Regions from separate parts of the Sedimenticola thiotaurini genome, predicted to be linked through region 2. Evidence: predicted binding sites of a transcription regulator. Region 2 holds the regulator's gene; each other region holds the start of a gene.
What was found. Region 2 encodes sigma-54, which starts transcription at its own class of promoters, with help from an activator protein. Its sites were predicted from a motif close to TGGCANGNTNCNTGCTT; they were not measured.
Positions count from the first base shown of each region.

Region 1 (4,698 bases), 1.9 Mb from region 2:
TTGAAGCGGGCGCCGTTGGTCGGGTCATTGAAGATATTCTGATGGGCGATCTTGATCGCCACTTCCTGATTTGAGAAGGGATCCTGGGCCAGATAGACCGAGGCGGTTGCCCCTTTCCCCAGCAGTTTGCGGATCTGGAACTTACCAATCGTGGTGCGCGTTAAATCGTCCATGACCGGTATCTCCGGTGGTGTATTCACAAGATTGCGAGTCCCAGGCGGTTGGTTTATTTATCTGACCAGGTCAGTTCAAAGTACTGGCACTGCTCCAGAAACGCTCCGGTGCTCTTGGGCATGGGTACCCTGGCCCCTGAAAGATAAGTGATAAGTTGAGTCCCGGCGGTGATCAGTTTCACGCCTTGGTCAATATGTCGTTGTCTTTCCTTGCTGGCCCGCATCGGCAAGTCGCTGACAAACTCTTCCACCTGCTCCCGCGAGGCAACAAATTCCGGCCAGACACTGAACAGGGCCTTGTCCTGCTTGATCAGTTCTATCTGCTGCTTGGCTGCCCGACTGTAGTTGCGAATGAAGGGGACCGCCGGGCCGAATATCTCGTCGTCGGTGAAGGTCTCCACCATATGGGTGGTGATGCGATCGATATCCTTCATCGACTGGGCGATTTTTCGATAACGCGACTCGAAGAGCTGGTCAAGGGGGTGGGAGAAGGCCTTGAACGGTTCGCCCCAGAGTTCATCAATACCCTCGTGACCGCTGTAGTGCTTCACCAGTTTGCCCAGTTCCAGCGCTTCCTTGAAGCAGTCCCCACAACGGATCATCAGTTCATTGTCGGGATTGACCTTGACCCCCTTGGCCTCCAGGTCAACGATGGCGTTAAAGATATCCGAGGCCCGATTGAACAGGGCGCCGGCCAGCATGGCGCCGTTCACCCGCTTGCGGGCCGGATCCTGCTGCTGCTCATAGGCTTCGCGCGCCTCTTCGAGCCGTTCGCCCGGTGTGTTGATCCCGCTCTCGGTATGGTGGAAAGCGCGCCGGGTCAGGTCGTCAATCAGTTTTTTCCGATTGGCGAGGGTATTTTCCGGGGTGGGATAGTAGCGGATCCAGTAACCGTCGTAGAAGACGCACTCTTTGTCCGCAATAATACGACGGGTACCATTCTCAGGATTGTTACTCATTCTTACGTCTGACATTGTTCAACCTAATCGGCCGCCAACCGGAAGTAGAATCGTTTTCTCCACAGGCCGTAAGGGTAAATTTTACGCTTAAAAATCGATGCAGGGAATCAGGTAATTGAGATGAAACAGCATAAAAATGCACATCAGGCACTTGCCGCAGTGGAATCGGGACAGCGGGTGTTCGTGCACGGGGCAGCTGCGACGCCGACACGGTTGATCGAAGGGCTGGTTTCCCATGCCGAACGGCTCCGGAATGTGGAGATCATGCATCTGCATACTTTTGGCGATCCGGCTTACGCCCGGGCCGATTATGCGGACAGTTTTCGTGTCGCCAACCTGTTCGTCGGCGGTAACATGCGGGCTTTCTACGATGGCGATCGGGTTGACTATCTACCGTGTCTGTTGTCGGAAATTCCGGCGCTGTTTCGTTCCGGTCAACGTCCTATCGATGTGGCGCTGGTGCATCTCTCGCCACCGGATGCCCACGGATTCTGTACCCTGGGCTGCAGCGTCGATGTGGCGCTGGAGGCGGTATACGCGGCCCGTACTGTGATTGCCCAGATCAATCCCCAAATGCCCCGGGTACACGGGGATGGCTTTGTGCATATCTCCCAGATCGATCATGCCATTGAGGTGGATGACCCCATCCCGGCGGTGCCCCGGGCGGTGCTGGGTGACGTGGAACAGGCCATCGGGCGTCATGCGGCCACGCTGATCGAAGATGGCGCGACTCTGCAGATGGGTATTGGCGCCATACCCGACGCGGTGCTGGCCGCCCTGCACGGGCATCGCCATCTGGGGATACATACCGAGATGTGGTCGGATGGTCTGCTGGATCTGATCGAGAATGGCGCGGTGGATAATTCGCGCAAGAAGAGCCATCGGGGCAAGACGGTGTCAGGTTTTGTCATGGGTTCAAAGCGGGTCTATGAATTTATTGATGACAATCCGTCCGTCATCCAGGCCCGCATCGACTGGGTTAACGCGCCCCATGAGATTGCCAAAAATCCCCGCGTCACAGCCATCAATTCGGCAATTGAAGTGGATCTGACCGGTCAGGTGTGTGCGGACTCCATCGGCCATCGCATCATCTCCGGGGTGGGCGGGCAGATGGATTTCATCCGGGGCGCGTCCCTGTCGCCCGGAGGTAAACCGATAATCGCTCTGCCCAGTCGAACTAAAACTGGGCTGTCCCGTATCGTCTCCACCATCAAGCCGGGTGGCGGTATCGTCACCACCCGCTCCCATGTCCACTACGTAGTTACGGAGCACGGTGTGGCGAATCTCTATGGACGTACCCTGAATGAGCGGGCCGAAGCGCTGATCGCCATTGCTCACCCGGATGACCGGGAAATGCTTGCTCGGGAGTGGCATGGGCTGCGGGCGGCACGGGGTTGACAGGAGTGCAATGTCTGTTTCCAGTCCCTGGTTAGGGAATAGTAGGACTTTAGAGAAAGGAGATCGACATGAAAAGAAACTTAACGATAAGTTAATAAAAGTGAAATAGAACCTTCCAATTTTTCCATCTGATATATGTCAGACAATGCGCTAAGCAGTTGAGTGCCCGATTGAAACTTTTCCATACCACTTTCATGGCATGGAAATTGTACTGCCTCCTGAAATAAGAAACCTGAAGCTGGCGGGAGTACCGGCTACAGAGTTAGTCACCTTCCAGCACTGATAACTGAGGCAGGGGTTAATGAACGAAGAGCGCAAATTTGAGCTACTCGAAAAGAGACTGGGTGTGTCACGTCGGGACTTTATGAAGTTCTGTACCGGTGTGGCGGCGACCATGGGGCTGACAACCAGTGATGCCATGGCGATGGCCGAGGCGGTGGCCACCCCCCAGGCACGACCGCCGGTAATCTGGCTACATGGTCAGGAGTGTACGGGCTGTACCGAGTCCCTGCTGCGCTCTGAGCATCCCACCCTGGAGAGCCTGATCCTGGATCTGATCTCACTGGATTACCATGAGACCCTGGCGGCCGCCGCCGGGCACCAGGTGGAGGCAGCCAAGCAGGCTTCGATGGAGGCCAACAAGGGCAAGTATCTGCTGGTGATTGAGGGTGCCACGCCGGTGAAAGATGGTGGCATCTACTGCAAGATCGGTGGCAAGACCATGCTGGATCATGTGAAGGAGGCTGCTGATGGCGCGGCCGCCATTGTCGCTATCGGCTCCTGTGCGTCCTGGGGTGGTATCCCCTCCAGCGGCATCAATCCCACCGAGGCCAAGGGGGCACCGGATATACTTACAGACAAGACCGTGGTGACTATCCCCGGTTGTCCGCCCAACCCCTATAACTTCCTCTCCACCGTGCTGCACTTCGTTACTTTCGGCAAGCTGCCGGCGCTGGACCATCTGAATCGGCCCAAGTTCGCCTATGGTCGGCTGATTCACGAGAACTGCGAGCGGCGCCCACATTTCGACGCCGGTCGTTTTGCACTGGAGTTTGGTGATGAGGGACACCGCAAGGGGTACTGCCTGTACAAGCTCGGGTGCAAAGGCCCCGAGACCTATGCCAACTGCCCGGCTGTGGAGTTCGGCGATGTGGGTGGCGGTGCCTGGCCAGTGGGTGTGGGTCACCCCTGCTTCGGTTGTACCGAGCAGGGTGTGGGCTTTACCAAGGGGATCCACCAGTTGGCTGATGTGAAGACCCATACGCCGCCGAATGCCTTCCCCTATGTCAATGATCGCCCGGGTGCCAGAAATGCCACTCCGGCTGCTGCCGCCCTGGTGGGTGGCGTGATCGGTGCCGTGGTCGGGGCAACTGCTATGGCAGCCAGGAAACTGGGCAGCAGCGAGCAGGCCGATGGCGACGACAGCCAGTCCTAGGGGGGCGTGATGAAACGTAGAGATTTTATCAAAGCTGCTGCGGGTGGTGCCGCAGCGCTCTGCGGTGCTGGCAGTGTCGAGGCCCGACCGAATAAAGAACCGCTGGAGAATGCCGTTGGCATACTCTATGACGCGACCCTCTGTGTCGGCTGCAAGGCCTGTGTGCGGGCCTGCAAGGAGATTAATGATCTGCCGCCGGTGACCCAGGGCGAAGAGGTGCAGTACGACGCCTCCCGCGGCGTCACCGGTGCCACCTACAACGTGATCAAGGTGTATAAGAACGGCACCTCGGAAGTGAAGGATCGAGAGATCGACGGCTTTTCGTTTGCCAAGAAGAGTTGCATGCACTGTGTCGATCCCGGTTGCGTCTCCAGTTGTCCGGTTTCCGCCATGACCAAGCACCCGGTGACCGGTATTGTGCAGTACAACCCGGATACCTGTATCGGTTGCCGCAACTGCATGGTGGCCTGTCCCTTCAACATTCCCCAGTATGAATTTCACGACCCCAGGGGGCAGATCCAGAAATGTTTCTTCTGTAACCAGGCGGGCGTTGATCGGATCTCCCAGGGACTGTTGCCCGGTTGTGTCGATGTCTGTCCCACCGGTGCGACCCTGTTCGGCACCCGCAAGGATCTGCTGGCCGAAGCGAAACGGCGACTTGCTGCCAAACCGGGCGAGACGCTCACCTATCCCCGGGGTCGTGTCACCGATCAGGTGCATACCCATGAGAAAG
Region 1 covers NZ_CP011412.1:154,772-159,469, forward strand. Annotated here, with positions in the region: gene AAY24_RS00710 (serine/threonine-protein kinase) at 1-173, opposite strand, end outside; gene AAY24_RS00715 (hypothetical protein) at 227-1,147, opposite strand; gene AAY24_RS00720 (acetyl-CoA hydrolase/transferase family protein) at 1,253-2,530, shown strand; gene AAY24_RS00725 (hydrogenase small subunit) at 2,832-3,965, shown strand; gene hybA (hydrogenase 2 operon protein HybA) at 3,975-4,698, shown strand, end outside.
Region 1: a site for sigma-54 is predicted at 2,726-2,742, ahead of AAY24_RS00725 (hydrogenase small subunit). Genes of this name have one in related genera too.

Region 2 (4,698 bases):
CTGGCTCTGCCGGCCACAGGTACGGAAGTGGGCGGCCAACTGCTCCACCAGATAGACCGACCGGTGCTGTCCCCCGGTACAACCGATAGCGATGGTCAGATAGCTGCGACCCTCGGCTTCAAAGCGGGGTATCCACTGCTCCAGAAAGCGCACCAGATCCTCCTTGTAGCGTTGAACGTCGCTGTTTTCCCCGAGAAAGTGCTGTACCGGGCTGTCCCTGCCGGTGAGTGGGCGCAGTGCCGGCTGCCAATGGGGATTGGGCAGGCAGCGGGCGTCGTAGATGAAGTCCGCGTCCCGGGGAATCCCCTGTTTGAAACCGAATGATTGAAACAGCAGGGATATATTGGCGTCCAGCCGTTCCGTGATGCGGGAGCGGATCAGATCACGCAGTTCGTGCAGATTGGTCTCGCTGGTGTCGATGCGGATATTGGCGATGTTGAGAAATGGCGCCATTATCTCCCGTTCATAGCTGATCGCCTCCGCCAGGGGCCGCCCTCCACCGGTCAGTGGATGCCGTCGGCGGGTTTCGCTGAAACGCTTGATCAACGTCTCGTCCCGCGCCTCCAGGAAGATAACCTCATAGCGGATCTTCTTGGCCTTAAGGGGGTGGAGCAGGGTGGAAATGTTCTCGAACTCGGCCGGCGTGTTGCGTGAGTCGATACTGATGGCGACCAGTTGGAACCGTTTGTCCTGATCCTTGACCAGTTCACCGGCCAGGGCCGGCAGCAGGAACACCGGCAGATTGTCTATGCAGTAGTAGCCCTCATCTTCCAGGGTATGCAGGGCGACACTCTTTCCGGAGCCGGAGAGTCCGGTGATGATTGACAGCTTCATGGGGTCTCCGTTACCTCCGGTCAGATGCACAAAAGGGGTCAATCGTATGGGCCTTGAAGCGAACTGCGTCGTCGGCCCTCCGGGTCAGCCGCTGGCGCTGATAGGCATGGGTTCCTGCAGAATGAACTCCTGTAGCAGGCTGGCGCTGTCCCGGGCCTTTCTGAGCCGCTGACAGAACGCTTCATCACTGAACAGGGTGGCCAGTTTGGCCAGCAGTTGCAGGTGCTCTTCGGTGGCCTCTTCCGGTACCAGCAGTCCGAATACCAGGTCGACCGGTTGTTGGTCCAGGGCGTCGAAATCCGCCCCTGACTGCAACTGGACAAAGGCACCGCGGGCTTCCGTGACGCCGGCAACGCGGGCGTGGGGCAAGGCGATGCCATGCCCCAGCCCGGTGCTGCCCAATCGTTCCCGCTCAAGTAGTTTGTCGAATACATTGCCCTGGGTAAGCTCATCTGAAGCAGAGGCCAGCAGTCCGGCTACCTCTTCGAGTACGCGCTTTTTACTGGCCGCCGGGTTGGCGACACTGATGCGTTCGACGCTAATGAAATTTGCGGGAAACATGATTGTGGTGCCTTTTGGGTTAGATTTCGGCGTTGGCAGGGTCAATGCCCTTCATACCTGCACCATTGCGGTGATTAGTGCTTTTCTCCTTGAGTTTTTTGACCTGGCGGTCGATCTTGTCCACCAGGCCATCAATGGCTGCATACATATCCTCCTCTTCACACTCGGCGAAGACATCGGCACCATTCACATGCAGTGTTGCTTCCGCTTTCTGACGCAGTTTCTCAACACTCAGGATGACGTGGATTTTGGCAACATGATCAAAGTGCCGTTCCAGGCGCTCCAATTTTGTATCCACGTAGTTGCGCATGGCTTCGGTGATGTCCACATGATGACCGGTGATGCTGATTTGCATGGTTTGCTCCTTGGTTACGGGCCTCTAGACGAGGCGCTTGCGCTCGTTGGATGGCGGAATCGCCATGGACTCGCGATATTTCGCTACTGTTCGCCGCGCGACCTGAATGCCCTGATCGGCAAGTATACTGGCCAGTTTGTTGTCGCTTAGCGGTTTGTTGGGTTTTTCGGCAGCGATCAGTTTTTTGATCAGTGCGCGTATCGCCGTGGCGGAACACTCTCCCCCTCCGGCGGTACTGACATGGCTGGAGAAGAAATACTTGAACTCCAGCGTACCCCGCGGGGTATGCATGTACTTTTGGGTCGTTACCCTGGAGATGGTCGATTCATGCAGGTCCAGGGCCTCGGCAATGTCCCGCAGCACCAGCGGTTTCATCGCCTCTTCACCGTGCTCGAAGAAGCCGCGCTGCAGCTCGACGATTTTGGTGGCCACCCGCAACAGGGTCTCGTTGCGGCTCATCAGGCTTTTGATAAACCAGCGCGCCTCCTGCAGGTGGTTTTTCAGGCAGGTGTTGTCTTCACTGTTGTCGGCGCGCCGGATCAGCCGGGCGTAGTCCGGGTTGACCCGCAGTTTGGGCGCGGCCTCGGCATTCAGATCCACGTGCCAGGTGCCATCCCGACGGGTCACGAACACATCGGGGATGACATATTGGGCCTCAGTTTCAGCCACCAGGCTGCCGGGCCGCGGAATCAGTGAGCGGATCAGTTGGTTGATCGATTTCAGGGTGTCGTCGTCGATCTTCAGCTTGCGTTTGATCTGGTTGTGGTCCTGCTGGGCCAACAGGTCAAAATGGTCATCCACCAGCCGCAGGGTAAGTTCCATGGCCGGATGGGGTTCGGTGTACTGGCGCAGCTGAATCAGCAGGCATTCGCGCAGATCCCGGGCACCCACACCGGGTGGATCAAACTGCTGGATCCGGTGCAGCACCGCTTCGATCTCATCCAGTTCGATCTCGTCGGCCTCCATGTCGTCGAGAATCTCATTCAGCTCCATCCGCAGGTAGCCGTCTTCATCAATACCGTCGATGATGGCAACCGCTATCTGACGGTCGAGATCGCTGAACGGGGTCAGGTTCAGCTGCCAGGTGAGGTAGTCATAGAGGGTTCGGGCGCTACGGCGCTGGGCCAGGTAGTCACTGTCTCCGGAGTCCCGTGAGGCCATCCCGGAGGAGGGCGGCAGGGTGCTGTCGTAGACATCGTCCCAGCCGCTGTCCACAGGCAGCTCTTCCGGCATGGAACTGGCCTCGCCATTGATCTCTTTCTCGTTATTGAGATCGTTGCTGTTGGCCTTGTCAGCTTTCAGGTTTTCGCCGTTCAGTCCATCGATTACGCTCTGCTGCTCCTGTTGGCGGGCCTCTTCGCGGGCACTGTTATCCTCCTCGGTCTCCAGCATCAGGTTGGAGTCGAGGGCCTCCTGGATCTCCTGTTTGAGATCCAGCGTCGAAAGTTGCAGCAAGCGGATAGCCTGCTGCAATTGCGGCGTCATGGTTAGATGTTGGCCAAGGCGAAGCTGGAGCGTCTGCTTCATGCGAATATCTGAATCTGGTACGTAATTTGTATAGTTTTCACAGTTTCATTCTAGCGTAAAAACTGCACAGGCGCACAAGGGGAAAAAGTGTTAATTGTCATCGGTCAAGCTACAGACTGAACTCTGTTCCCAGGTAGACCGAGCGTACCTCCTGGTTGGCCAGAATCTGTTCCGGCTCACCCTCAGCCAGGACCTGTCCCTCGCTGATAATATAGGCCCGTCCGCAGATTCCGAGGGTCTCCCGCACATTGTGATCGGTAATCAGCACGCCGATACCCCGGGAGGAGAGGGAGCGGATAATATTCTGGATATCCTTGACCGAGATCGGATCGATGCCGGCGAAGGGTTCATCCAGCAGGATGAAGCGGGGTTCCATCGCCAGTGAGCGGGCGATCTCCAGCCGGCGACGTTCGCCCCCGGACAGGCTCATCGCCAGATTGTTCCGCAGATGGGTCAGGTTAAAGTCCACCAGCAGCGCCTCGCAGGCCTCGATCTGTTCCGGACGCCGTAGGTCCTTGCGAGTCTCCAGGATGGCAAAAATATTGTTGAATACCGATAACTTACGGAAAATCGATGGCTCCTGGGCCAGATAGCCGAGGCCGAGCCGGGCCCGGGCATGCATCGGCAGGCCGGTGATGTCGTGACCATCAATGCTGATGGCGCCCTTTTCCGACGGCACCAGCCCGGCGATCATGTAGAAACAGGTGGTCTTGCCGGCACCGTTGGGTCCGAGCAGCCCAACCACCTCGCCAGCGGCTACCTTCAGGGAGACCCCGTTGACCACCGCGCGACGGCGATAGTGTTTTACCAGCTTGTCAGCTACGAGCACACTCATGGGCGGGTTACTTTTTGCCACCGATAGTGACCCGGACCCGTTCCTTGCCCTTGGCGCTGGCACCGGCCTTTACAATGGCCCGGGCGCGGTCGTAGACGATCCGGTCACTCTTGAAGGTGTCCTTGCCCTGGATCAGGATTGCGTCACCGATCATATTGAGGGTCTCGCCGTTGGCCGAGTACTCGGCCTTTTTGGCACGGCCCTTGATGGTGCCCTTGCCATTGTCGGTATCCTGCTGGAATGTAACCGGACTGCCGATCGCTTCGATCTGGTCGGTCTGCTCCTGGTGCTGGGTCACGGTCACCTGGTCCGCCGTCATCACGATGCTGCCCTGGGTCAGTACCACATTCCCTTTATAGATGCTGGTGCCGTTCCGATCGTCGATATCCACCGCATCGGCCTCGATGTAGATCGGCTGGTCCTTGTCCGACTGCAGGGCGGGGGCTATCCCTGGAAACAGCAGCAGTAACAGGGTAATGGCGAACCAGCGGGCCCTGTGTTGGTGCTTAGGGTTCGACTTCATAATGTCCTCGTACATTGGCTAGCAGTTTGATGCGGATCGGCTGCTGGAGCCAGATCTGCATGC
Region 2 covers NZ_CP011412.1:2,166,516-2,171,213, reverse strand. Annotated here, with positions in the region: gene rapZ (RNase adapter RapZ) at 1-834, opposite strand, end outside; gene AAY24_RS09880 (PTS sugar transporter subunit IIA) at 919-1,395, opposite strand; gene hpf (ribosome hibernation-promoting factor, HPF/YfiA family) at 1,415-1,750, opposite strand; gene AAY24_RS09870 (RNA polymerase factor sigma-54) at 1,775-3,277, opposite strand; gene lptB (LPS export ABC transporter ATP-binding protein) at 3,387-4,112, opposite strand; gene lptA (lipopolysaccharide transport periplasmic protein LptA) at 4,120-4,635, opposite strand; gene lptC (LPS export ABC transporter periplasmic protein LptC) at 4,619-4,698, opposite strand, start outside.

Region 3 (4,698 bases), 1.4 Mb from region 2:
GCAGGGCGAGGGCCTCGGTGAGTACCGCGGCCAGCAAAGTGCTGGCGAACAGGAAGATGGCCGGCCAGCCGAACAGGTAAAAACCGAACAGGGTGGCGGGCAGCAGTGCCAACATCACCAGTCCCATGGTGCGGCTGATGCTGGTGCCGGCATGGGTGTAGGGGGCCGAGAGGGGGGGCTTGATCGTCATTGGCTGGTCTCACTCAGGGCCGCTTCGGCTGACTTCGCCTGCTTGGCCTGCTGCTCTTGTTTGCGTTTCAGCATGGCCGCCCGCTTGGCCTTCTTGGCAGCCTCCAGACGCAGGCTGCGGGCTTCGGCCAGCCGCTTGGTTTCGTTCTGCTTGTGCTGCGCCCGCTGGCGCGCCGCCAGTTCACCCTTGGCATAATTGAAATAGTGGGACAGGGGTATATGGGATGGACAGACATAGGCGCAGGAGCCGCAGCCGATACAGTCCAGCAGTCCCAGTTTCACCGAGCCGTCCAGGCTGCCGGCACGGATATGGGCCGCCATCTCCAGCGGTACCAGCCCACAGGGACAGGCCTGTACACAGCTGGCGCAACGGATGCAGGGCATCTCCCGGTCGGCCCGGACCTCTTCATCGGTCAGGGCCAGCAGACCGTTGCTGCCCTTAACTGCCGGTACCCGGGTGCTGGGCAGCGGTTGGCCCATCATCGGGCCGCCGCTCACCAGGCGACTGGGTTCCCGGACGAAGCCGCCGCAGTAATCGACCAGGTAGGACAACGGGGTGCCCAGGGGTACCCGCAGGTTGCGCGGGGTGCGGATCGCCCCGCCGGAGACGGTCATCACCCGGGAGATCAGCGGCCGGCCATGGCGCAACGCCTCATGGACCGCCAGGGCCGTGGCCACGTTGTGCACCACCACGCCGATGTCGGCAGTGAGGCCCCGGGCCGGTGTCTCCTGGCCGGTCAGGGTCTGTACCAGGTGTTTTTCGGAACCCATGGGATAGCGGGTTGGCAGTCCGACCACGGTGACCCAGGCATGGGCCTGGGCGGCCTCGCCCATTGCCGCCTGGGCCGCCGGTTTGTTGTTCTCAATCGCCAGCAGGATCCGCTCCACCCCCAGAGCGCGCGCCATCAGCAGTACGCCGTCCAACACCTGTTCCGGCTGTTCACGCATCAACCGGTCATCGCAGGTGAGGTAGGGTTCACACTCGGCGCCGTTGATCACCAGGGTGTGCAGGCGGTAGCGGTTGCGCAGGTTGAGCTTGACCGCGGAGGGGAAGGTAGCGCCACCCATGCCGACAATACCGGCCTCGGCCACCCGTCGGGCGATCTCATCCGGGGGCAGGTTGAACGGCTCCACAACGGGGTCCAGGGTGTCGATCCACTCATCCTGGCCGTCCGGTTTCAGGGTGATGGTGCGCACCGACAGCCCGGAAGCGTGGTGGGCCGGGTAGCCGCCCACACCCATGATGCGACCCGAAGTGGGTGCATGCACCGGCGCGGAGATGGCCCCCTGGCTGGCGGCCAGCAGGGCGCCCTTTTTCACCAGGTCGCCTCGCCGGACCAGCGGCTCCGCCGGTGCGCCGATATGTTGCTGCAACGGAATATGCAGCAGCGGTGGCAGGGGCAGCGGTTCGATCGCCTGTTCGGCGCTGAGCTGCTTCCGGTCCTGGGGATGTACACCACCCCGGATGCGGAACAGTTTGAATCTATCTGCGGCAGCCATAACGATCAGGCCGCCTTGGCCGGGTCGGGCCAGTACCAGGTCTGCAGGGTGGCCTCGATCGGGCGCATCTCGATGCACTCGGTGGGGCAGACGTCGAAGCACTTCTCACAGCCGGTGCAGGCGTCCATGAACACTGCATGGATCTGTTTGGGGCCACCCAGAATGGCGTCGGTGGGGCAGCGCTTGAAGCACTTGGTGCAACCGATACAGAGGTTCTCATGTACAAAGGCGACCCGGGGCTCCTGCTCCTCCATGTCGGAGAGGTCAATACTGATCCCCAGTTTCTCCGCCAGCTGTTCGGCCAGGGCGCGACCGCCCGGCGGGCAGATGGTCGCGGACGCTTCACCGGCGGCGATGGCGGCCGCCGCCGGTGAGCAGCCGGGGTAGCCGCACTGGCCGCACTGGGAGCCGGGCAACAGGCCTTCGATCTCCGCTTGCAGCGGATTCCCCTCCACCGCCAGGTAGGTGGCGGCAACGCCCAGTATCGCCCCCATGGCCAGGCCCATGACTGTAATGATGAAGATTGCTGTCAGCATTGCGTATCCCTCCTAGGCCGAGGTCAGTCCGGCAAAACCCATGAACGCGAGCGACAGCAGTCCGGCGGTGACGTAGGCGATCGGCGCGCCGCTGTAGGCGGCCGGTACGCTGGCAAGGGCCAGCCGCTCCCGCAGTCCGGTGAACATCAACAGCACCAGGGTGAAACCGAGCGCGGAGCCGAAGCCGAACAGCAGGCTCTCCAGCAGGCTGTTCTCCTGCTGGGAGTTGAGCAGGGCCACGCCAAGCACGGCGCAGTTGGTGGTGATCAGGGGCAGGAAGATCCCCAATACCTGGTAGAGCGCCGGCGAGGTCTTGCGGATCGCCAGTTCGGTGAACTGCACCACCACGGCGATGACCAGGATAAAGGTAAGAATGCGCAGGAAACCGATATCCAGCGGGGTGAGGACGAAGTGCTCCAGCAGCCACCCGGCAAAGGCGGCCAGGGTCAGCACAAAGGTGGTGGCCAGGCCCATGCCCAGGGCGGAGTCGAGTTTATTCGAGACCCCCATCAGCGGACAGAGACCGAGAAATTTAACCAGAACCACGTTATTGACCAGGGCGCTGGAGAGGATGATCAGAAAATATTCCATCGGCTGTGCAACTCGTGAATAAGACACAGTAGCCATCGCAAAGAGCATGCCAGCCGAAAAAGCGCCCGCTGACCACCAGAGGATGGTGGCGGCCGGGTGCAGGTACGGTACTGATTTGACGGAGTAAATCGGCGGATTGGGCGGTATGGTTGGACGCCGGCGCACCGACCGGCAGACGGTTGGGTTGTCGGGTTTGTTACAGGCCGGCCATTGGCGTTTGTGGGATTGCTGACAATGGAACCCGCGGAACCGCCCGGGAACGCCCATGGATCGCTGGTACGTTTTTTGCGATGCCTATAGGTATTTGATTCACGGTAATGGGAAGTTCAGCCATGATCCAGCAAAAGTTCAGCGCCGCCAATGGCGATGTGATCGACGCCATCAGCCGGTTTCTGGCTGCCCCGCCGGAGGGTACGCCGGCGGAGGTTATCGAGGCGTTCGACAGCTTTGGTCGGGGCCAGTTTCTGCCCCCGAAGCTGTTTCTTGAGACCGTCGAACAGGCCCCGGTGGCCATCTCCATCACCGACCCGGCGGCCAGAATACTCTATGTTAATCAGGCTTTTGAATCCCTGACCGGCTATCACCGGGATGAGGTGATCGGGCATAACGAATCGATGCTGTCGAGCCGCTCCACGCCGATCAGAATCTACCAGGAGCTGTGGGAGACTATCCAGGCCCGGCAGGTGTGGCAGGGCACCCTGGTCAATCATAAGAAAAACAAGGAGGAGTACCTGGCGGAACTGGTGATTTCACCGGTGCTGACCGCCAAGGGAGAGATTGGTTATTACCTTGGTATGCACCGGGATATTACCGCCGTGCACCAACTTGGACAGCAATTGAAATTCCAGACCAGCCTGACCGAAGCGGCCCTGGATGCGGCGCCCATGGTGATGGCGATGATCACCGCCGACCGCAAGGTACTGATGGACAACCACGCTTACAAGGCGCTGCTGGGGGACTGTCGGGGAGTGGAGCCGGTCGAGCTGTTTCTGGCTGCCCTGGAGCAGCAGATCGGGTTCGATCTGGCGGACGCCTGTCGCACCGGCAAGGGGTTTACCAATGTGGAGGTACGTCTCGATCTGGCGGGTCGCGCCACGCCGCGCTGGTTTGCCTGTTCCGCAGTCCGGGTCGATGAACTGGATGAAGCGGCACAGAACTACTTCCGTGAGCAGCAGCAGACCCGCTACTGCCTGCTGCTGATCGCCAACGAGGTGACCGCCAGTCGCAAGCGCATCAACGAGGTACGCCTCAACATGATTCGCGCCAGCATGGCGGAACAGCAGATGGTGGAGACCATGCGGGAGGCGATATCGGGGGCCATGTTCAAGATGCAGGTGCCGTTCAATATTATCCGGGCGGCCCTGGCCATGCCCGGCAACGGCTCGGATCGTTGTAACGTCTGCCAGGTGCTGAACCAGGCCCTGGAGAGTGGTGACGAGGCGATGGAGAGCCTCCAGGCGGCCCTGCCCAATCGCGCCCGGGAGCAGACCTCCACGGTCAACATCAACGAGATTCTGCATGAGGTGATGCGGCTTTCAACCGACCGCCTGCTCGCCTCGGGGGTGGTGGTGGACTGGCGGCCCGCCGCCGTATTGTCCCGGGTGACCGGCCGACCCAACGCGTTGCGCGGCCTGTTCAAGTATCTCATCGACAACGCCATTCAGGCGGTCAATGAATCGGGGCAGGACTACCGGGAGATCCGCCTCAAGAGCTGGCAGGATGAACAGGAGCTGGTGGTTGAGGTGACCGACAACGGACCGGGCATCCCGGATGCCAAACGGCTGAAGGTGTTTGAACCTTTTTTCTGTGGCTGGGCCCGGGCCGACGAGCATGCCGGCATGGGATTGACCATGGCCCAGGAAGTGATCGTGGGACACGGCGG
Region 3 covers NZ_CP011412.1:3,587,446-3,592,143, forward strand. Annotated here, with positions in the region: gene AAY24_RS16510 (RnfABCDGE type electron transport complex subunit D) at 1-190, opposite strand, end outside; gene rsxC (electron transport complex subunit RsxC) at 187-1,689, opposite strand; gene rsxB (electron transport complex subunit RsxB) at 1,695-2,225, opposite strand; gene rsxA (electron transport complex subunit RsxA) at 2,238-2,816, opposite strand; gene nifL (nitrogen fixation negative regulator NifL) at 3,149-4,698, shown strand, end outside.
Region 3: a site for sigma-54 is predicted at 2,852-2,868, ahead of rsxA (electron transport complex subunit RsxA). Genes of this name have one in related genera too.